2 regions of the Sodalis sp. RH19 genome follow, and region 1 is predicted to be linked to the other one. Evidence: predicted binding sites of a transcription regulator. Region 1 holds the regulator's gene; the other holds the start of a gene.
The links. Region 1 encodes Fur, which represses iron uptake genes when iron is present. Its sites were predicted from a motif close to ATAATAATGAGAACNACTATCAA; they were not measured.
Positions count from the first base shown of each region.

Region 1 (7,678 bases):
GCAATAAAAGATATATCTAAATGAGGATTTTTTTATCTGCGCGCCAGTATCACCGGCTGCCTGGCGGCGCTGAAACGCAAAAAAAGGCGCTGATAAATCAGCGCCTTGGATAATGAAAGCTCCCCCGTAACGGCGGGTATGGCGGCGGCGCGAGATGCGCCAACCGCCGGGCGGGCCTTATTGTGCCCCGGCCAGTACTTCGCCGACGATTTCCACCGCCTCGCGTTCGATTTGTTCCCGGTGCTTAGGCCCCAGGAAGCTTTCGCAATAAATTTTGTAGGCCTCCTCGGTGCCGGACGGCCGCGCGGCGAACCAGCCGTTTTTGGTCATCACCTTCAGGCCGCCGATGGACGCGCCGTTGCCGGGCGCCTCGGTCAAGCGCGCGGTGATGGGGTCGCCGGCCAGGGTGCTGGCAGAGACCATTTCAGGCGACAGCTTGGCCAAAACGGCCTTCTGCGCGTGGGTGGCCGACGCCTGGATGCGGTTATAGCTGGGCGCGCCGAAACGTTGCGCCAGTTCATCATAGTGCTGCTGGGGATTTTTACCGGTGACCGCGGTAATTTCCGCCGCCAGCAGGCACATAATGATACCGTCTTTATCCGTGGACCAGGGCTTGCCGTCAAAACGCAGGAACGAGGCGCCGGCGCTCTCTTCGCCGCCAAAACCCAGGGTGCCGTCGAACAGGCCGTCGACAAACCATTTAAACCCGACGGGCACTTCCACCAGACGGCGGCCCAGATCGGCCACCACCCGGTCAATCATTTCACTGGAGACCAGGGTTTTGCCCACCGCCACGTCGGCGCCCCACTGCGGACGGTGCTGGAACAGGTAGTTGATCGCCACCGCCAGGAAATGATTGGGGTTCATAAGACCCGCCGGGGTAACGATGCCGTGCCGATCGTAATCCGGATCGTTGGCCAGGGCCAGGTCGAACTTATCACGCAGCGACAGCAGGCCGGTCATGGCCCATTGGGACGAACAGTCCATGCGGATAATGCCGTCGTGGTCGAGATACATAAAGCGGAAGGTCTGGTCGATTTGCTCGTTCACCAGCGTCAAATCAAGTTGGTAATGCTCGGCGATGCGCTGCCAATAGGCAATGCCGGACCCGCCCAGCGGATCGACGCCCAGTTTCAGTCCCGCTTTTTTGATGGCCGCCATGTCCACGACCTCGGCCAGCCCCGCCACATAGGACTGCACCAGATCCTGCGCATGGATATGGCCGCTGTTCCAGGCCGCGTCCAGCGACTGGCGCTTAACGCCGCGCAAATCGTCCGCCAGCAGGGCATTGGCGCGCTCTTCGATCACTTTGGTCAGATTCGTGTCCGCCGGTCCGCCGTTAGGCGGATTGTATTTGATGCCGCCATCTTCCGGCGGATTATGGGACGGGGTGATGACAATGCCGTCGGCCTGGGCGCCGCCGGCGCGATTGTGCGTCAGGATGGCGTTGGACACCGCCGGCGTCGGGGTAAAGCCGTTGTCCTGCTGGACGATGATTTCCACGCCGTTGGCGCTGAGTACTTCCAATACCGAAATAAACGCCGGTTCGGACAGCGCATGGGTGTCCTTGCCCACATAACACGGGCCGGTAACGCCCTGCCTGGCGCGCTCTTCGGCAATGGCCTGGCTGATGGCCAGGATATGGGCTTCATTGAAACTGTGGCGCCCCGCGCTGCCGCGATGGCCTGAAGTACCGAATTTTACCGCATGCGCGGTGTTGCCCGGCTCCGGACGCAACACATAATACTGCGAGGTTAACTGCGCGACATTGATTAAATCGCTTTGCCGGGCGGGCTGCCCGGCGCGGGGGCTATTAGCCATCGGTGCTTCTCCCTTGCCTGCTGTTGATCAAATGGTACCGCAAACTTTATCGGTCAGTTCCACGGGGAACTGCATTGCCAGCATAATGTGTTCCACCATGCTCCGTTTACGATCGGTGTTGGTGTTGGTGATAACCCAGTAGGGCGTTTGCGCTACCTGCTTGGGTTTAGTATGGCTGCCATTTTGCAATAATGTCTGCTCATCAGCGGCAAAATAAGTACGGGTGCGGCCGTGCAGGATATCCGCCGCCTCGGTAAATTCGGCGGGCGACAGGCTATACAGGGTGGACAGCACCAGCATAAAACGATCAACCGCCTTGCGCTGCTCGGCGTAGCTGTCGGAAAGGAGGAGCTCACGCATGGCGCGCACGCGATCGCGGGTCGCCGACGCGGCCTCCGCCTTGAGGGGGGTTTCCGGGGGCGGCGCGCTGCGCGCTGCGGCGCTGGCCTGAGCATTAAATTTCAGCATCCGGCGTAAAATATCCGAGGCGCTTTCGCCGATATGCTGCGTATGGCTGGCGATATAGCGGTAAAGGTCTTCGTCGACTTCAATTGTTTTCATCTTTATCCGGGGCTTTCTTCTCATAAATCAATCAAAAGGATTATACAAGCTAAACCTGCCCCGCGAATAGCGCTAGTATCCGGCTTCGGTAAAAAGTCGGAATTTCCCCCGAGGGCCTTCCTGGCGCCGCCGGTTTTTTTACGGCCGCGGGACGGATAACTCATGATAGGCTATCAGGCTCTGTTATCGCCATGAGGATCAGGATGAAATTACACTATCGTCTGCAACCTGCCCGGCAGCCGGGTGAAGCACTGCCGGTGATATTGCTGCACGGGCTGTTCGGTAGCCTTGATAACCTGGGCGTGCTGGCCAGGCCGCTTGGGGAACACCACGCCACCCTGCAGATTGATCTGCGCAATCACGGCTTGTCCCCCCATGACCACGATGCCGGTTACGCCGCCATGAGCCGGGACGTGATCGAATTGCTTGATGCGTTGCATATCGACGCCGGTCACCTCATCGGCCATTCCATGGGCGGCAAGGTCGCCATGACCCTCGCCGCCCAGGCGCCCGGCCGCGTTGCGCGTCTGGCGGTTATCGATATGGCGCCGGTGGCCTACCCCACCCGTCACCATGACAACGTCTTCGCCGCGCTCAGGCGCGTCGAGGCGGCGGGCGTCACACAGCGCACGGAGGCGGCGGCGCTCATGCGCCATGACGCCCTTGATGAGGAAACCATCCAGTTTTTGCTGAAATCCTTTCACCAGGGCCGGTGGCGGTTTAACGTCGAGGCGCTGTGGGATAACTATCCGGCGCTTATCGGCTGGCGGGAGTCGGCGCCCTGGCTAGGGCCGGCGCTGTTTATCCGCGGTGAAAAATCGCCTTATCTGGATGACAGTTACCGCCAGGCGATCCAACGCCAGTTCCCCCGGGCGCGGGCGCATGTGGTCGCCGGCGCCGGTCATTGGGTTCATGCGGAGAAACCCGCGGCGGTCATGCGCGCCCTGGCCCGTTTCCTGGAAGCATAGGCCGGGCCGCCGCCGGGGTTAGCGCCCGCGAGTTTAATATTGTCGTTTGCTACCGGGCTGGGGTAACATGGCCCGCTGTGTTTTATGGCAGCCCCGGCGTACATAAAACATAACGTTACGGGCGATGCGCGTCCGGCGGCGTAGCCAGCCACGCCGCCGGACGGGGTTTGCCCGCCTGCTTCTTGATGCACAATCCCTTCATGACCTATGGCAAAAGAACAAACGGACCGCACCACCCTGGATTTATTTATCGATGAGCGGCGCCCGGGAAGACCGAAGACGAACCCCCTGTCCCGCGATGAGCAGTTGCGCATCAACAAGCGTAACCAGCTGCGCCGGGATAAAAAGCGCGGCCTGCGCCGGGTGGAGCTGAAAATCAACGCCGAGGCGGTGGATGCGTTAAATGAGCTGGCCTACCGGCAAAACCTGTCGCGCAGCGAGCTGATCGAATTGATTTTACTGGCCGAGCTTGAACGGCAACAAGGCGCGGATCCGCATCCGGAATAAACTTGCCGGCCCGGTAAAGCGCCATCCCGTCCAGGGCCCAAGGCCGCGGACGGGGCAAATTTGCGACAAAACCCGGCCGGCGAGTTTCTCCCCGCATAAGGGTCTGCTATGATTGCCGCAGAGCATCGCTGATTCTGTTACGGAACATATCCATAATATTTAAGAGGTTTTCAAATTCATGGCAACTGTAGGCATTTTTTTTGGCAGTGACACCGGCAATACCGAAAATATTGCCAAAATGATTCAGAAGCAACTGGGTGCGGATGTTGCCGAAGTTCATGACATTGCCAAAAGCAGTAAAGAAGACCTGGCGCGGTTCGACACCCTGCTGCTCGGCATCCCGACCTGGTATTACGGCGAAGCGCAATGTGACTGGGATGATTTTTTCCCCACCCTGGAAGAAATAGATTTCTCCGGCAAAAAAGTGGCGCTGTTCGGCTGTGGCGATCAGGAGGATTACGCCGAATATTTCTGTGACGCCATGGGCACCATTCGCGACATTATCGAGCCCAACGGCGCGACCATCGTCGGTCACTGGCCCACCGCCGGCTATCATTTCGAAGCGTCGAAAGGACTGGCGGACGACAATCACTTCATCGGCCTGGCCATTGACGAAGACCGCCAGCCCGAGCTGACCAATGAACGCGTGGACGGCTGGGTGAAGCAAATCAGCGCTGAATTGCAGCTCAGCTAAAGTAAGGCCGTGCGGGAGGGTGCCGCCGCCGCGGCGCCCGGCAAGGGAATCGGTTGCCGTCATGGCGTCGGGACGGCGCCGCCAACCTCACTGATAACTAAATCCTTTCAAATTAATAGATACAAGTTTTTAACTTTTATCCACAACGCGGTACAATAGCGCAGCGGTTCCACCCTTTTTAGCAAAATGTTGCAGAATTCGCCCCCTGAAACGGGCTATAGTTGTTAACAAGGCGCGGTTTTCATTTTGGACAGGCAGTCTTATAATGAGACGGCGTCACATTTTTCGGGCCGACCGATGTTATAGGCTAAGTTAGCCTACAATCAGATTATCAAAGTAACAGGACTAAACCCGCATGACTGACAATAATATTGCATTGAAGAAGGCCGGCCTGAAAGTCACCCTTCCCAGACTGAAGATTCTGGAAGTGTTGCAAGATCCGGAATGCCATCACGTCAGTGCGGAAGATCTGTACAAAAAACTGATCGATATGGGTGAGGAAATCGGCCTGGCCACGGTATATCGCGTGCTAAACCAATTTGACGACGCCGGTATCGTAACCCGCCACAATTTTGAAGGCGGCAAATCCGTTTTTGAACTGACGCAACAGTATCATCATGACCACCTGATCTGTCTGGACTGCGGCAAGGTTATCGAATTTCGCGACGAGTTCATCGAAGCGCGCCAGCGTGATATTGCCAAAAGGCACAATATCAAGCTGACCAACCATAGTTTATATCTGTATGGGCATTGTGAAATCGGCAACTGCCGCGAAGACGAAACGCTGCACGATCACGCCGATATGCTCAACGGCGTAAAAGAATAACCGCGGCGCGGTCCGTTTCTCCAAAGCGGCTGTTATCGCGCCGCTTTCTCACCCTGCAACGATTTTTTCAATGAGGCTAAACGCCGCCCGTCCCCTTCCCTGATAACGTTTCCTTCCCGAAGCGCGTCGACAAGCGTCGTATCCGCCAATCACCGCCGTGCTCACCGCCGGCAAACTTCAGAAAACTTCACAGAAAATAAAAATAAATAAAGAATAAATAGAGGCCCTGGGACGCCTTTTTGGGCTCATCTGCGTAATCCATTGAAAATACAACGTTTTTATTGCGATTTTTTCACCAGGTAAATTATTCTGTGAATCTGATGATAAAGCTATTTTTCGCTGTCAGCAGTAAGCGACAACAAAAGATATATTTTAATTATATGATTTTATTGAATTAATATAGCCAAAAATACCTTCCTGAGATTAACCCGTATCGGTGACTCGATTTTTACACAAAAAGTAAATTTATAAATTAATAAAAAACGTGAAGTTCGCAGCAGATTTTAAACTTTCGCCATGGTGATATAGTGACAGGCAATGTTAATCACCAGAGATAGTCCAGATGAATGATGCGGAACTGCAAAACGATATGCCGCGCGGCATAGGCATTGCTCCTTATATTCGTATTAAACAAGAAGGCATGACTGAAAACGAAAGCCGGATAGTGGAGTGGTTTTTATCTCCCGGCAACCTCACCGACGTCTCGGGGATCAAAGAGGTGGCCCTGAGTCTGGGCCTGTCGGAAGCCATGATTGTCAAGGTGTCGAAAATTCTCGGTTTCAGCGGCTTTCGCCAGCTGCGCAGCGCCATCGTCGAGTACTTCGATCATGCCGACCATGATATCACCGCCGAACTCTCGCCCACCGACAGCCCGGAGGATGTGGTCAACAAAGTGTTTAACCTGACCGTACGCACCATTGTCGAAGGCCAGGCGATAGTCGACGCCAACGTCATCCAGCAGGCGGCCCAATGCTTTTTTGCCGGCCATCAGCGCGAGCTGTACGGCGTCGGCGGCTCTAATTCCATTTGCGCGGACGTGCAGCATAAATTCCTGAAAATCGGCTTGCGTTGCAATGCCTACCTGGACGCGCATTTGATGATGATGTCGGCCTCCCTGTTGCAACCGGGCGATGTGGCGTTGGTGGTATCCCATTCGGGCCGCACCAGCGATCTGAAACGGGTGGTGTCGATTGCCAAGGATAATGGGGCCAAGATCATTTGTATTACCCATAGCAGCAATTCCCCCATAGCCCAGCTGGCTGATTTTAATATTTGTTCACCGGCGCCGGAAACGCCGTTATTAGGCAGAAACGCTTCGGCCCGTATTTTGCAGCTTACGCTGCTGGATGCGTTTTATGTCTCGGTAGCGCGGCAGGATATCGAGCTGGCGAATAAAAACCTGGAAAAAACGAGTTCCATTACCAAGTACCTGAAGCGTGATTATAAATAATTCTCTTTTGGAGATAGAATAATGAATAAATTTCTTAAATTGGCCGGTGGCGCCGCCTGTGGCCTGATGTTGTCCACCGTGGTCCACGCGGCAGCCGATTACGCCGTTGTTCTTAAAACATTATCCAACCCTTTCTGGGTAGAGATGAAACAAGGCATTGAGAAAAAAGCCCAGGATCTCGGCGTGACGGTGGATATATTCGCGTCACCGTCGGAAGGCGACTTCCAATCGCAATTACAACTATTCGAGGATTTAACCAATAAGAATTATAAAGGCATCGCCTTTGCGCCTTTATCGGCGGTGAATCTGGTGATTCCCGTCGCCAAGGCTTATCAGAAAGGGATTCACCTGGTTAACCTCGACGAAAAAATCGATTTAGCCAGCCTGGCCAAGGCCAAAGGCAACGTCGAAGCCTTTATCACCACCGATAATGTCGCGGTCGGCGCGAAAGGCGCCAAATTTATTATCGATAGCTTGGGCGCCCAGGGCGGCGAAGTGGCCATTATCGAAGGCAAGGCCGGCAACGCCTCGGGCGAGGCGCGGCGCAACGGCGCGACCGCGGAGTTCAAGGCCAACAGCCATATCAAGCTGGTGGCCAGCCAGCCGGCGGATTGGGATCGCATCAAGGCGCTGGACGTGGCGACCAATGTGCTGCAACGTCATCCCCAGCTGAAGGCCTTCTACTGCGCCAACGATACCATGGCGATGGGCGTGGCGCAGGCGGTGGCCAACGCGGGACAGACCGGCAAGATCCTGGTGGTCGGCACCGACGGTATTCCCGAGGCGCGCAAGATGGTCGCCCAGGGCATGATGACCGCCACCGTGGCCCAGAATCCGGCGGAAATCGGCGC
Region 1 covers NZ_CP178734.1:3,049,890-3,057,567, forward strand. The annotation lists gene pgm (phosphoglucomutase (alpha-D-glucose-1,6-bisphosphate-dependent)) at 178-1,821, opposite strand; gene seqA (replication initiation negative regulator SeqA) at 1,849-2,382, opposite strand; gene ACL2XF_RS13875 (alpha/beta fold hydrolase) at 2,586-3,350, shown strand; gene ybfE (LexA regulated protein) at 3,558-3,857, shown strand; gene fldA (flavodoxin FldA) at 4,036-4,551, shown strand; gene fur (ferric iron uptake transcriptional regulator) at 4,907-5,377, shown strand; gene alsR (transcriptional repressor AlsR) at 5,940-6,827, shown strand; gene alsB (D-allose transporter substrate-binding protein) at 6,849-7,678, shown strand, end outside.

Region 2 (7,678 bases), 2.1 Mb from region 1:
TTATCGGTACGCTTATTACTACGGGTCTTCTTACCTTTGGTCTGCAGGCCCCACGGACTGACCGGGTGCTTACCAAAGTTACGACCTTCACCACCACCATGCGGGTGATCCACCGGGTTCATCGCCGTACCGCGGACGGTCGGACGAATACCACGCCAGCGGCTTGCACCGGCTTTGCCCAGTACACGCAGCATGTGTTCGGCGTTACCGACTTCACCCATGGTTGCGCGGCATTCAGACTGCACTTTACGCATTTCGCCGGAGCGAAGACGCAGAGTGACATAAGCGCCGTCACGGGCAACAATCTGAACGTAAGCACCGGCGGAACGCGCCAGCTGACCGCCTTTACCCGGTTTCATTTCCACGTTATGCACGGTGGAACCAACCGGAATATTGCGCATCGGCAGGGTGTTGCCGGCCTTGATGGCGGCGTCGACGCCAGACTGAATCTGGTCACCTGCTTTCAGGCCTTTCGGCGCCAGTACGTAACGACGTTCGCCGTCTTTGTACAGCACTAAAGCGATGTTGGCAGAACGGTTCGGATCATATTCCAGGCGCTCTACGATTGCCGGGATACCGTCTTTGTCGCGTTTAAAATCGACAACACGGTATTGTTGTTTATGACCACCACCGATATGGCGCGTAGTGATACGGCCATTGTTGTTACGTCCACCGGATTTAGTGAGTTTTTCCAGCAACGGGCCATAAGGCTTGCCCTTGTGCAGCTCAGGGTTGACCACTTTAACTACGTGGCGACGACCCGGAGATGTCGGTTTACATTTAACAATTGCCATTGTTCTTCTCCTCCGACTTACTCTGCGCCGCCGATGAAGTCCATGTTCTGGCCTTCCTTCAGGGTGACGTAAGCTTTTTTCCAGTCGCTACGACGACCGATACGCTGTCCATGACGCTTCGTTTTCCCTTTAACGATCAGGGTGCGAACGTCATTGACTTCGACTTCAAACAGTTTATGCACAGCGGCTTTAATTTCTGCTTTGGTCGCGTCTTTAGCTACTTTGAGTACGATGGTGTTATGCTTTTCCATCGCTGCAGACGCTTTTTCAGAAACGTGCGGCGCGCGCAAAACTTTCAGCAAACGTTCTTCACGAATCATGCCAGCATCTCCTCAACTTGCTTCACAGCGTCAGCCGTCATGACGACTTTGTCGAAGGCGATCAGGCTAACCGGGTCAATACCTGCGACATCGCGAACGTCTACTTTGTAGAGGTTGCGCGCGGCCAGGAACAGGTTTTCATCCAGTTCGCTCGTAATGATCAGCACATCTGCAAGCGACATGTCTTTCAGTTTCTGTACCAGCAGCTTGGTTTTAGGCGCTTCGACAGAAAAAGACTCAACGACGATCAGACGTTCTTGACGTACCAGCTCGGACAGGATGCTTTTCAGCGCCCCACGGTACATCTTCTTATTTACCTTCTGGCTGTGATCCTGCGGCTTGGCGGCAAATGTTACGCCACCTGAACGCCAGATTGGGCTCTTCACCGTACCTGAACGCGCGCGACCGGTACCCTTCTGACGCCATGGTTTCTTACCGGAACCAGTAACTTCAGCACGGGTCTTCTGAGCGCGAGTACCTTGACGGGCACCTGCTGCATAAGCAACAACAACCTGGTGTACCAGCGCTTCGTTGAAGTCACGCCCGAAGGTAGTTTCGGAAACAGTCAGCGCGCTTTGCGCGTCTTTCAATACCAATTCCATTCCTATCTCCTCGACGTTACGCCTTGACAGCCGGTTTAACGATCAGGTCGCCGCCGGTTGCTCCCGGGACAGCGCCTTTGACCAGCAGCAGGTTGCGCTCAACGTCAACACGTACTACGTCCAGGCTTAGAACGGTTACACGCTCGTTACCCATCTGGCCTGCCATTTTCTTGCCCTTGAATACCTTACCCGGAGTCTGGTTCTGACCGATTGAACCATGACCACGGTGGGACAAGGAGTTACCATGGGTAGCATCCTGGGTACGGAAGTTCCAGCGCTTTACAGTGCCTGCAAATCCTTTACCTTTGGACGTACCGGTAACGTCAACTTTTTTCACATCGGCGAACAGTTCGACGCTGATGCTTTGACCCGCAGTGATTTCTGCAACGTCTTCGACGCGGAATTCCCACAGGCCACGGCCGGCTTCAACGCCTGCCTTAGCGAAGTGACCGGCTTCAGGCTTAGTCACACGATTGGCTTTTTTGGTGCCGGTGGTGACCTGAATAGCGCGGTAACCGTCGTTGTCCAGGTCTTTAACCTGAGTTACGCGGTTGGCTTCGATTTCAATAACGGTTACTGGGATGGAAACGCCATCTTCAGTGAAGATGCGAGTCATGCCCACTTTACGACCGACTAAACCCTTCATTGTTTCAACCTCTCAATCGTTTGGTGACCTGATTAACCCAGGCTGATCTGCACATCAACACCAGCAGCCAGATCCAGACGCATCAGAGCATCAACGGTTTTTTCGGTTGGCTCAACGATGTCAACCAGACGCTTATGAGTGCGAATCTCATACTGATCGCGCGCATCTTTATTGACGTGCGGAGAAATCAGAACGGTAAAGCGCTCTTTGCGGGTCGGCAGCGGGATCGGACCCCGTACCTGAGCACCGGTACGTTTGGCAGTCTCGACTATTTCCGCGGTTGATTGATCGATCAAACGATGATCAAACGCTTTCAAACGGATACGGATTCTTTGGTTCTGCATGAGACCAGAGCTCCAATTATTTATAAACGTAGAAAATTACTCCTCGCACCCATTTCGATTGATGGGGGAGTGTAATCATTCAGTATTATCCCCATATCGGGGATGTTGTGTGCTGGCTTACCGCCTTCGCGGCCAGCGCGGACTCATTGAGTCGGCTTGTTTCTTATGTCTATGAGACAAGCCCGCGCATTATACGTTAATTTGCTCATGAAGCAAGCGACGATACGGTAAAAAACGCCGGAAACCGGCGCTCATTCCATTTCCGCAGGGGCAGAATGGGCGGCGGCACCGATTTCAGGCAGGCTTATGCCAGCTGGGATGCCGGGATAAGGGAAGGAAGGTGCGCGTGATAACGGTATTGTCGGTTTTCTGCCTGCTCTTGTATGGCGTCATCATGGGCCATCTCGCCCGGCGCATTCTCGGATGGGCCCGCGCGCTGCCAGGCGCCACGGCGGCGCGGCGCGGGCCACTGCCGGACGGCGGTTGCGCCGGCGGGGGACGGTTGGCGTATGGCCGGCTTACGGCGATCTCCGGCCAGCGGGCTTCCGCGGCGCCTGGGGCCCGCCGCGCCGCGTGGACAATGCTGTCCCGCCAGATGTGGAAACGGCGCTGCGAGGCAAGCTGCGCGCTGGCGTTCCTGGCGGCGTTCGCCGCCCTGCCGGCGGAACGCCTGGTGAGCGGCCTGGTGTTCAGCTGGTTTTTATTAACGCTGAGCTGGATTGACTATCATACCCTGCTGCTGCCCGACCGGCTTACCCTGCCCTTCCTGCTGTGCGGACTGCTAAGCCCGCTTGGCGAGCCGCAATCGCTCTATGTCGGCCTGCTGGGCGCGCTGTGCGGCGGCGGCGGCCTGTGGCTGCTGAACGGGGTGTTTTACCGGGTGAGAGGCTACGCGGGGCTGGGCGGCGGCGATATCAAGCTGCTGAGCGGGCTGGGGGCCTGGCTGGGATGGCAAGCGTTGCCGCTGTTATGCGCGAGCGCGGCGCTGACCGGGATAGCGTGGTGGCTGCGGCGCCGGACGGCGGATAAAGACATTCCCTTTGGTCCCTGCCTGGCGCTGGCAGGCTGGTGGATATACATCGGCCCTTAGCGCCACTGCCCGGCCGCACATGACAATGCGGCCAGGTTACGCCGGAAACGCGGCAGCCAGGAGCCGATGCGTATCGGTCATAACCGTCGCATCATGCGCAGGCGTTGCTTTATCATTATTTAGCGGGGAACAGCCTGACGCCTATTGCGCCGCATCTTTTAACTGGGACTGGAGATAGTTCTGCAGGCCGACCAGTTTGATTAAATCCAGTTCGGTTTCCAGGAAATCGATATGGTGCTCTTCGTCCGCCAATATCTCGATCAGCAGATCGCGGGTGACATAATCCCGGACGCTGTCGGCATAAGAGATGCCTTCGCGCAGATCCTGCGCGCCCTGCAGTTCCAGGTTCAAATCCGAACGCAGCATTTCCTCGACATTTTGCCCGATGTTAAGCGTGCCCAGATCCTGCAGGTTAGGCAGTCCCTCCAGGAAAAGAATACGCTCGATATAACGATCGGCGTGCTTCATTTCATCGATGGATTCGTGGTATTCAATGTCGTTCAGACGCATCAGCCCCCAGTTCTTAAACATACGGGCGTGCAGGAAGTACTGATTGATGGCTACCAGCTCGTTGCCAAGCAGGGTATTGAGATGGGTGATAATTTGGTCATCGCCTTTCATAATTCACTCCTCCGTTGCGGTAATGTACAGAATATAACCGCGTCAGAGTAAATCAAGGTAATAACCCTACTAATTATGCAATTTTTTCAAACGGCACTAACTGCTGTAATTCGTCTTCCATAACCAACCGGGCCTTGCATGCGCATTTACCGCATTTATTCGCCACCGGCACGACACTTTTAAGTTCTTGAAACGTCTTCGGTTGGTAGTTTCTTACCGCCTTGCGTATGGCAGTATCGCTTACCGCATTACACAAACAAACGTACATTTTTCATACTCATTAAAATCAAATTAGGCATAATTTAAATGAGAACGAGTGTCATTTCAATAGCAGAACTATTTTTGTTTTGTAAATATCCGTCGCCGGTAAATAACCGCTTCTTTTTGCAGCAAATAAAAAAAGGGCGCCAAGGCGCCCTTTTTTGCATAAAACGGAAATGTCTTACGCGATAACCTTGGCAACCACGCCGGCGCCAACGGTACGGCCGCCTTCGCGAATAGCGAAACGCAGGCCGTCGTCCATGGCGATCGGGGCAATCAGGTTAACAACCATTTTGATGTTGTCGCCAGGCATAACCATTTCCACGCCTTCCGGCAGTTCGATGGTACCGGTCACGTCAGTGGTACGGAAGTAGAACTGAGGACGGTAGCCTTTGAAGAACGGCGTATGACGGCCGCCTTCATCCTTGGATAGGATGTAGACTTCGGATTCGAACTGGGTATGCGGGTGGATTGAACCCGGTTTAGCCAGTACCTGGCCGCGTTCCACGTCGTCACGCTTGGTGCCGCGCAGCAGGACGCCGACGTTTTCACCGGCACGGCCTTCGTCCAGCAGTTTGCGGAACATTTCAACGCCGGTACAAGTGGTCTTGATGGTGGCTTTGATGCCGACGATTTCAACTTCTTCGCCCACTTTAACGATGCCGCGTTCCACACGACCGGTTACCACGGTGCCGCGGCCGGAGATGGAGAATACGTCTTCGATAGGCAGCAGGAACGGCTTGTCAATCGCACGTACCGGTTCCGGGATGTAGGTATCCAGGGCTTCGGCCAGTTCGATGATTTTAGAGGTCCAGGCTTCGTCGCCTTCCAGTGCTTTCAGCGCGGAACCACGGATTACCGGGGTGTCGTCGCCTGGGAAGTCGTACTGGGACAGCAGTTCGCGCACTTCCATTTCAACCAGTTCCAGCAGTTCTTCGTCATCGACCATGTCGCATTTGTTCATGAAGACGATGATGTAAGGAACGCCTACCTGGCGAGCCAGCAGGATGTGTTCGCGGGTCTGCGGCATCGGGCCGTCGGTTGCGGCAACCACCAGGATTGCGCCATCCATCTGGGCGGCGCCGGTGATCATGTTTTTCACATAGTCGGCGTGTCCCGGGCAGTCTACGTGCGCGTAGTGGCGGGCCGGGGTGTCGTATTCAACGTGGGACGTGTTGATGGTGATACCACGGGCCTTTTCTTCCGGCGCGTTATCGATCTGATCGAAAGCACGGGCGCTGCCGCCGTAAGCTTTGGCCAGCACGGTGGTGATGGCGGCGGTCAGGGTGGTTTTACCATGGTCGACGTGACCGATGGTGCCGACGTTAACGTGCGGTTTTGTGCGTTGGAACTTTTCTTTAGACACGGCTATATTCCTTACTCTTATGCTCTCCCCCATTGGAGAGAGCACGGGATATTAATTGTAGACCCTAAAGCTTATTTACCGGCTTTACGGGCTTCGATAATGGCCTGAGCAACATTGTTCGGTGCTTCATTGTACTTCAGGAACTCCATGGAGTAAGAAGCACGGCCCTGAGTCTGTGAACGCAGATCTGTAGCATATCCAAACATTTCAGACAAGGGGACCTGCGCACGAACGGTCTTGCCGGTCGCAGTATCTTCCATGCCGTCGATCATGCCGCGACGACGGTTCAAGTCACCGATAACGTCACCCATGTAGTCTTCAGGCGTTTCAACTTCAACTTTCATGATAGGTTCCAGCAGAACTGGTTTCGCTTTCATGAAGCCTTCTTTAAACGCCATGGAACCGGCAATTTTAAACGCCATTTCCGAGGAGTCGACTTCGTGGTATGAACCATCGAAGGCCGCAACACGGACGTCCACAATCGGATATCCGGCCAGAACGCCGTTTTTCAGCTGTTCCTGGACGCCTTTATCCACCGCGGGCACGTATTCTTTTGGAACCACGCCGCCGACGATTTCATTAAGGAATTCGTAGCCTTTACCACCTGGTTCCATCGGTTCGATACGCAACCAGATGTGACCGAACTGACCGCGACCACCGGACTGACGAACAAACTTGCCTTCTTGCTCAACAGTATTGCGGATGGTTTCGCGGTACGCTACCTGCGGTTTACCGACGTTAGCTTCAACGTTGAACTCGCGACGCATACGATCGACGAGTATTTCGAGATGCAGTTCGCCCATACCTGCGATGATGGTCTGACCGGACTCTTCATCGGTCCAGACGCGGAAAGACGGATCTTCCTGCGCCAGACGGCCCAGGGCCAGACCCATTTTTTCCTGGTCGGCCTTGGTTTTCGGTTCGACAGCCACGGAGATAACCGGTTCCGGGAACTCCATGCGTTCCAGGATGATCGGTTTGCTCTGATCGCACAGCGTATCGCCGGTGGTCACATCTTTCAAGCCAATCGCAGCGGCGATATCGCCGGCGCGGACTTCCTTGATTTCTTCACGTTTGTTGGCGTGCATCTGCACGATACGGCCAAAACGCTCACGTTTGTCTTTAACGGAGTTCAGCACGGTATCGCCGGAGTTAACCACACCGGAATAAACGCGGAAGAAGGTCAGGTTGCCCACGAACGGGTCGGTGGCGATTTTAAACGCCAGCGCCGAAAAGGGTTCGTCATCGCTTGAATGGCGTTCGGCATGGGTCTCGCCGTCTTCCAGCACGCCGTTGATGGCCTGAACGTCGGTCGGTGCCGGCAGGTATTCGATTACCGCATCCAGCATCGCCTGTACGCCTTTGTTCTTAAACGCAGAACCGCAGGTGACCAGGATGATTTCGTTGTTCAGCACGCGTTGACGCAGACCCATCTTGATTTCTGCTTCGGTCAGTTCTTCGCCGCCGAGGTATTTATCCATCAGCTCGTCATTGGCTTCAGCCGCGGATTCAACCATATGTTGATGCCACTTCTGCGCCAGTTCCTGCAGTTCAGCCGGGATCTCTTCATATTCGAAGCTGATGCCCTGATCGGCCTCACTCCAGTTGATGGCTTTCATCTTCACCAGATCGAC
Region 2 covers NZ_CP178734.1:5,141,061-5,148,738, reverse strand. The annotation lists gene rplB (50S ribosomal protein L2) at 1-794, opposite strand, end outside; gene rplW (50S ribosomal protein L23) at 812-1,114, opposite strand; gene rplD (50S ribosomal protein L4) at 1,111-1,716, opposite strand; gene rplC (50S ribosomal protein L3) at 1,733-2,362, opposite strand; gene rpsJ (30S ribosomal protein S10) at 2,395-2,706, opposite strand; gene ACL2XF_RS23095 (prepilin peptidase) at 3,053-3,796, shown strand; gene bfr (bacterioferritin) at 3,938-4,417, opposite strand; gene bfd (bacterioferritin-associated ferredoxin) at 4,491-4,685, opposite strand; gene tuf (elongation factor Tu) at 4,860-6,044, opposite strand; gene fusA (elongation factor G) at 6,116-7,678, opposite strand, start outside.
Region 2: a site for Fur is predicted at 4,718-4,740, ahead of bfd (bacterioferritin-associated ferredoxin). Genes of this name have one in related genera too.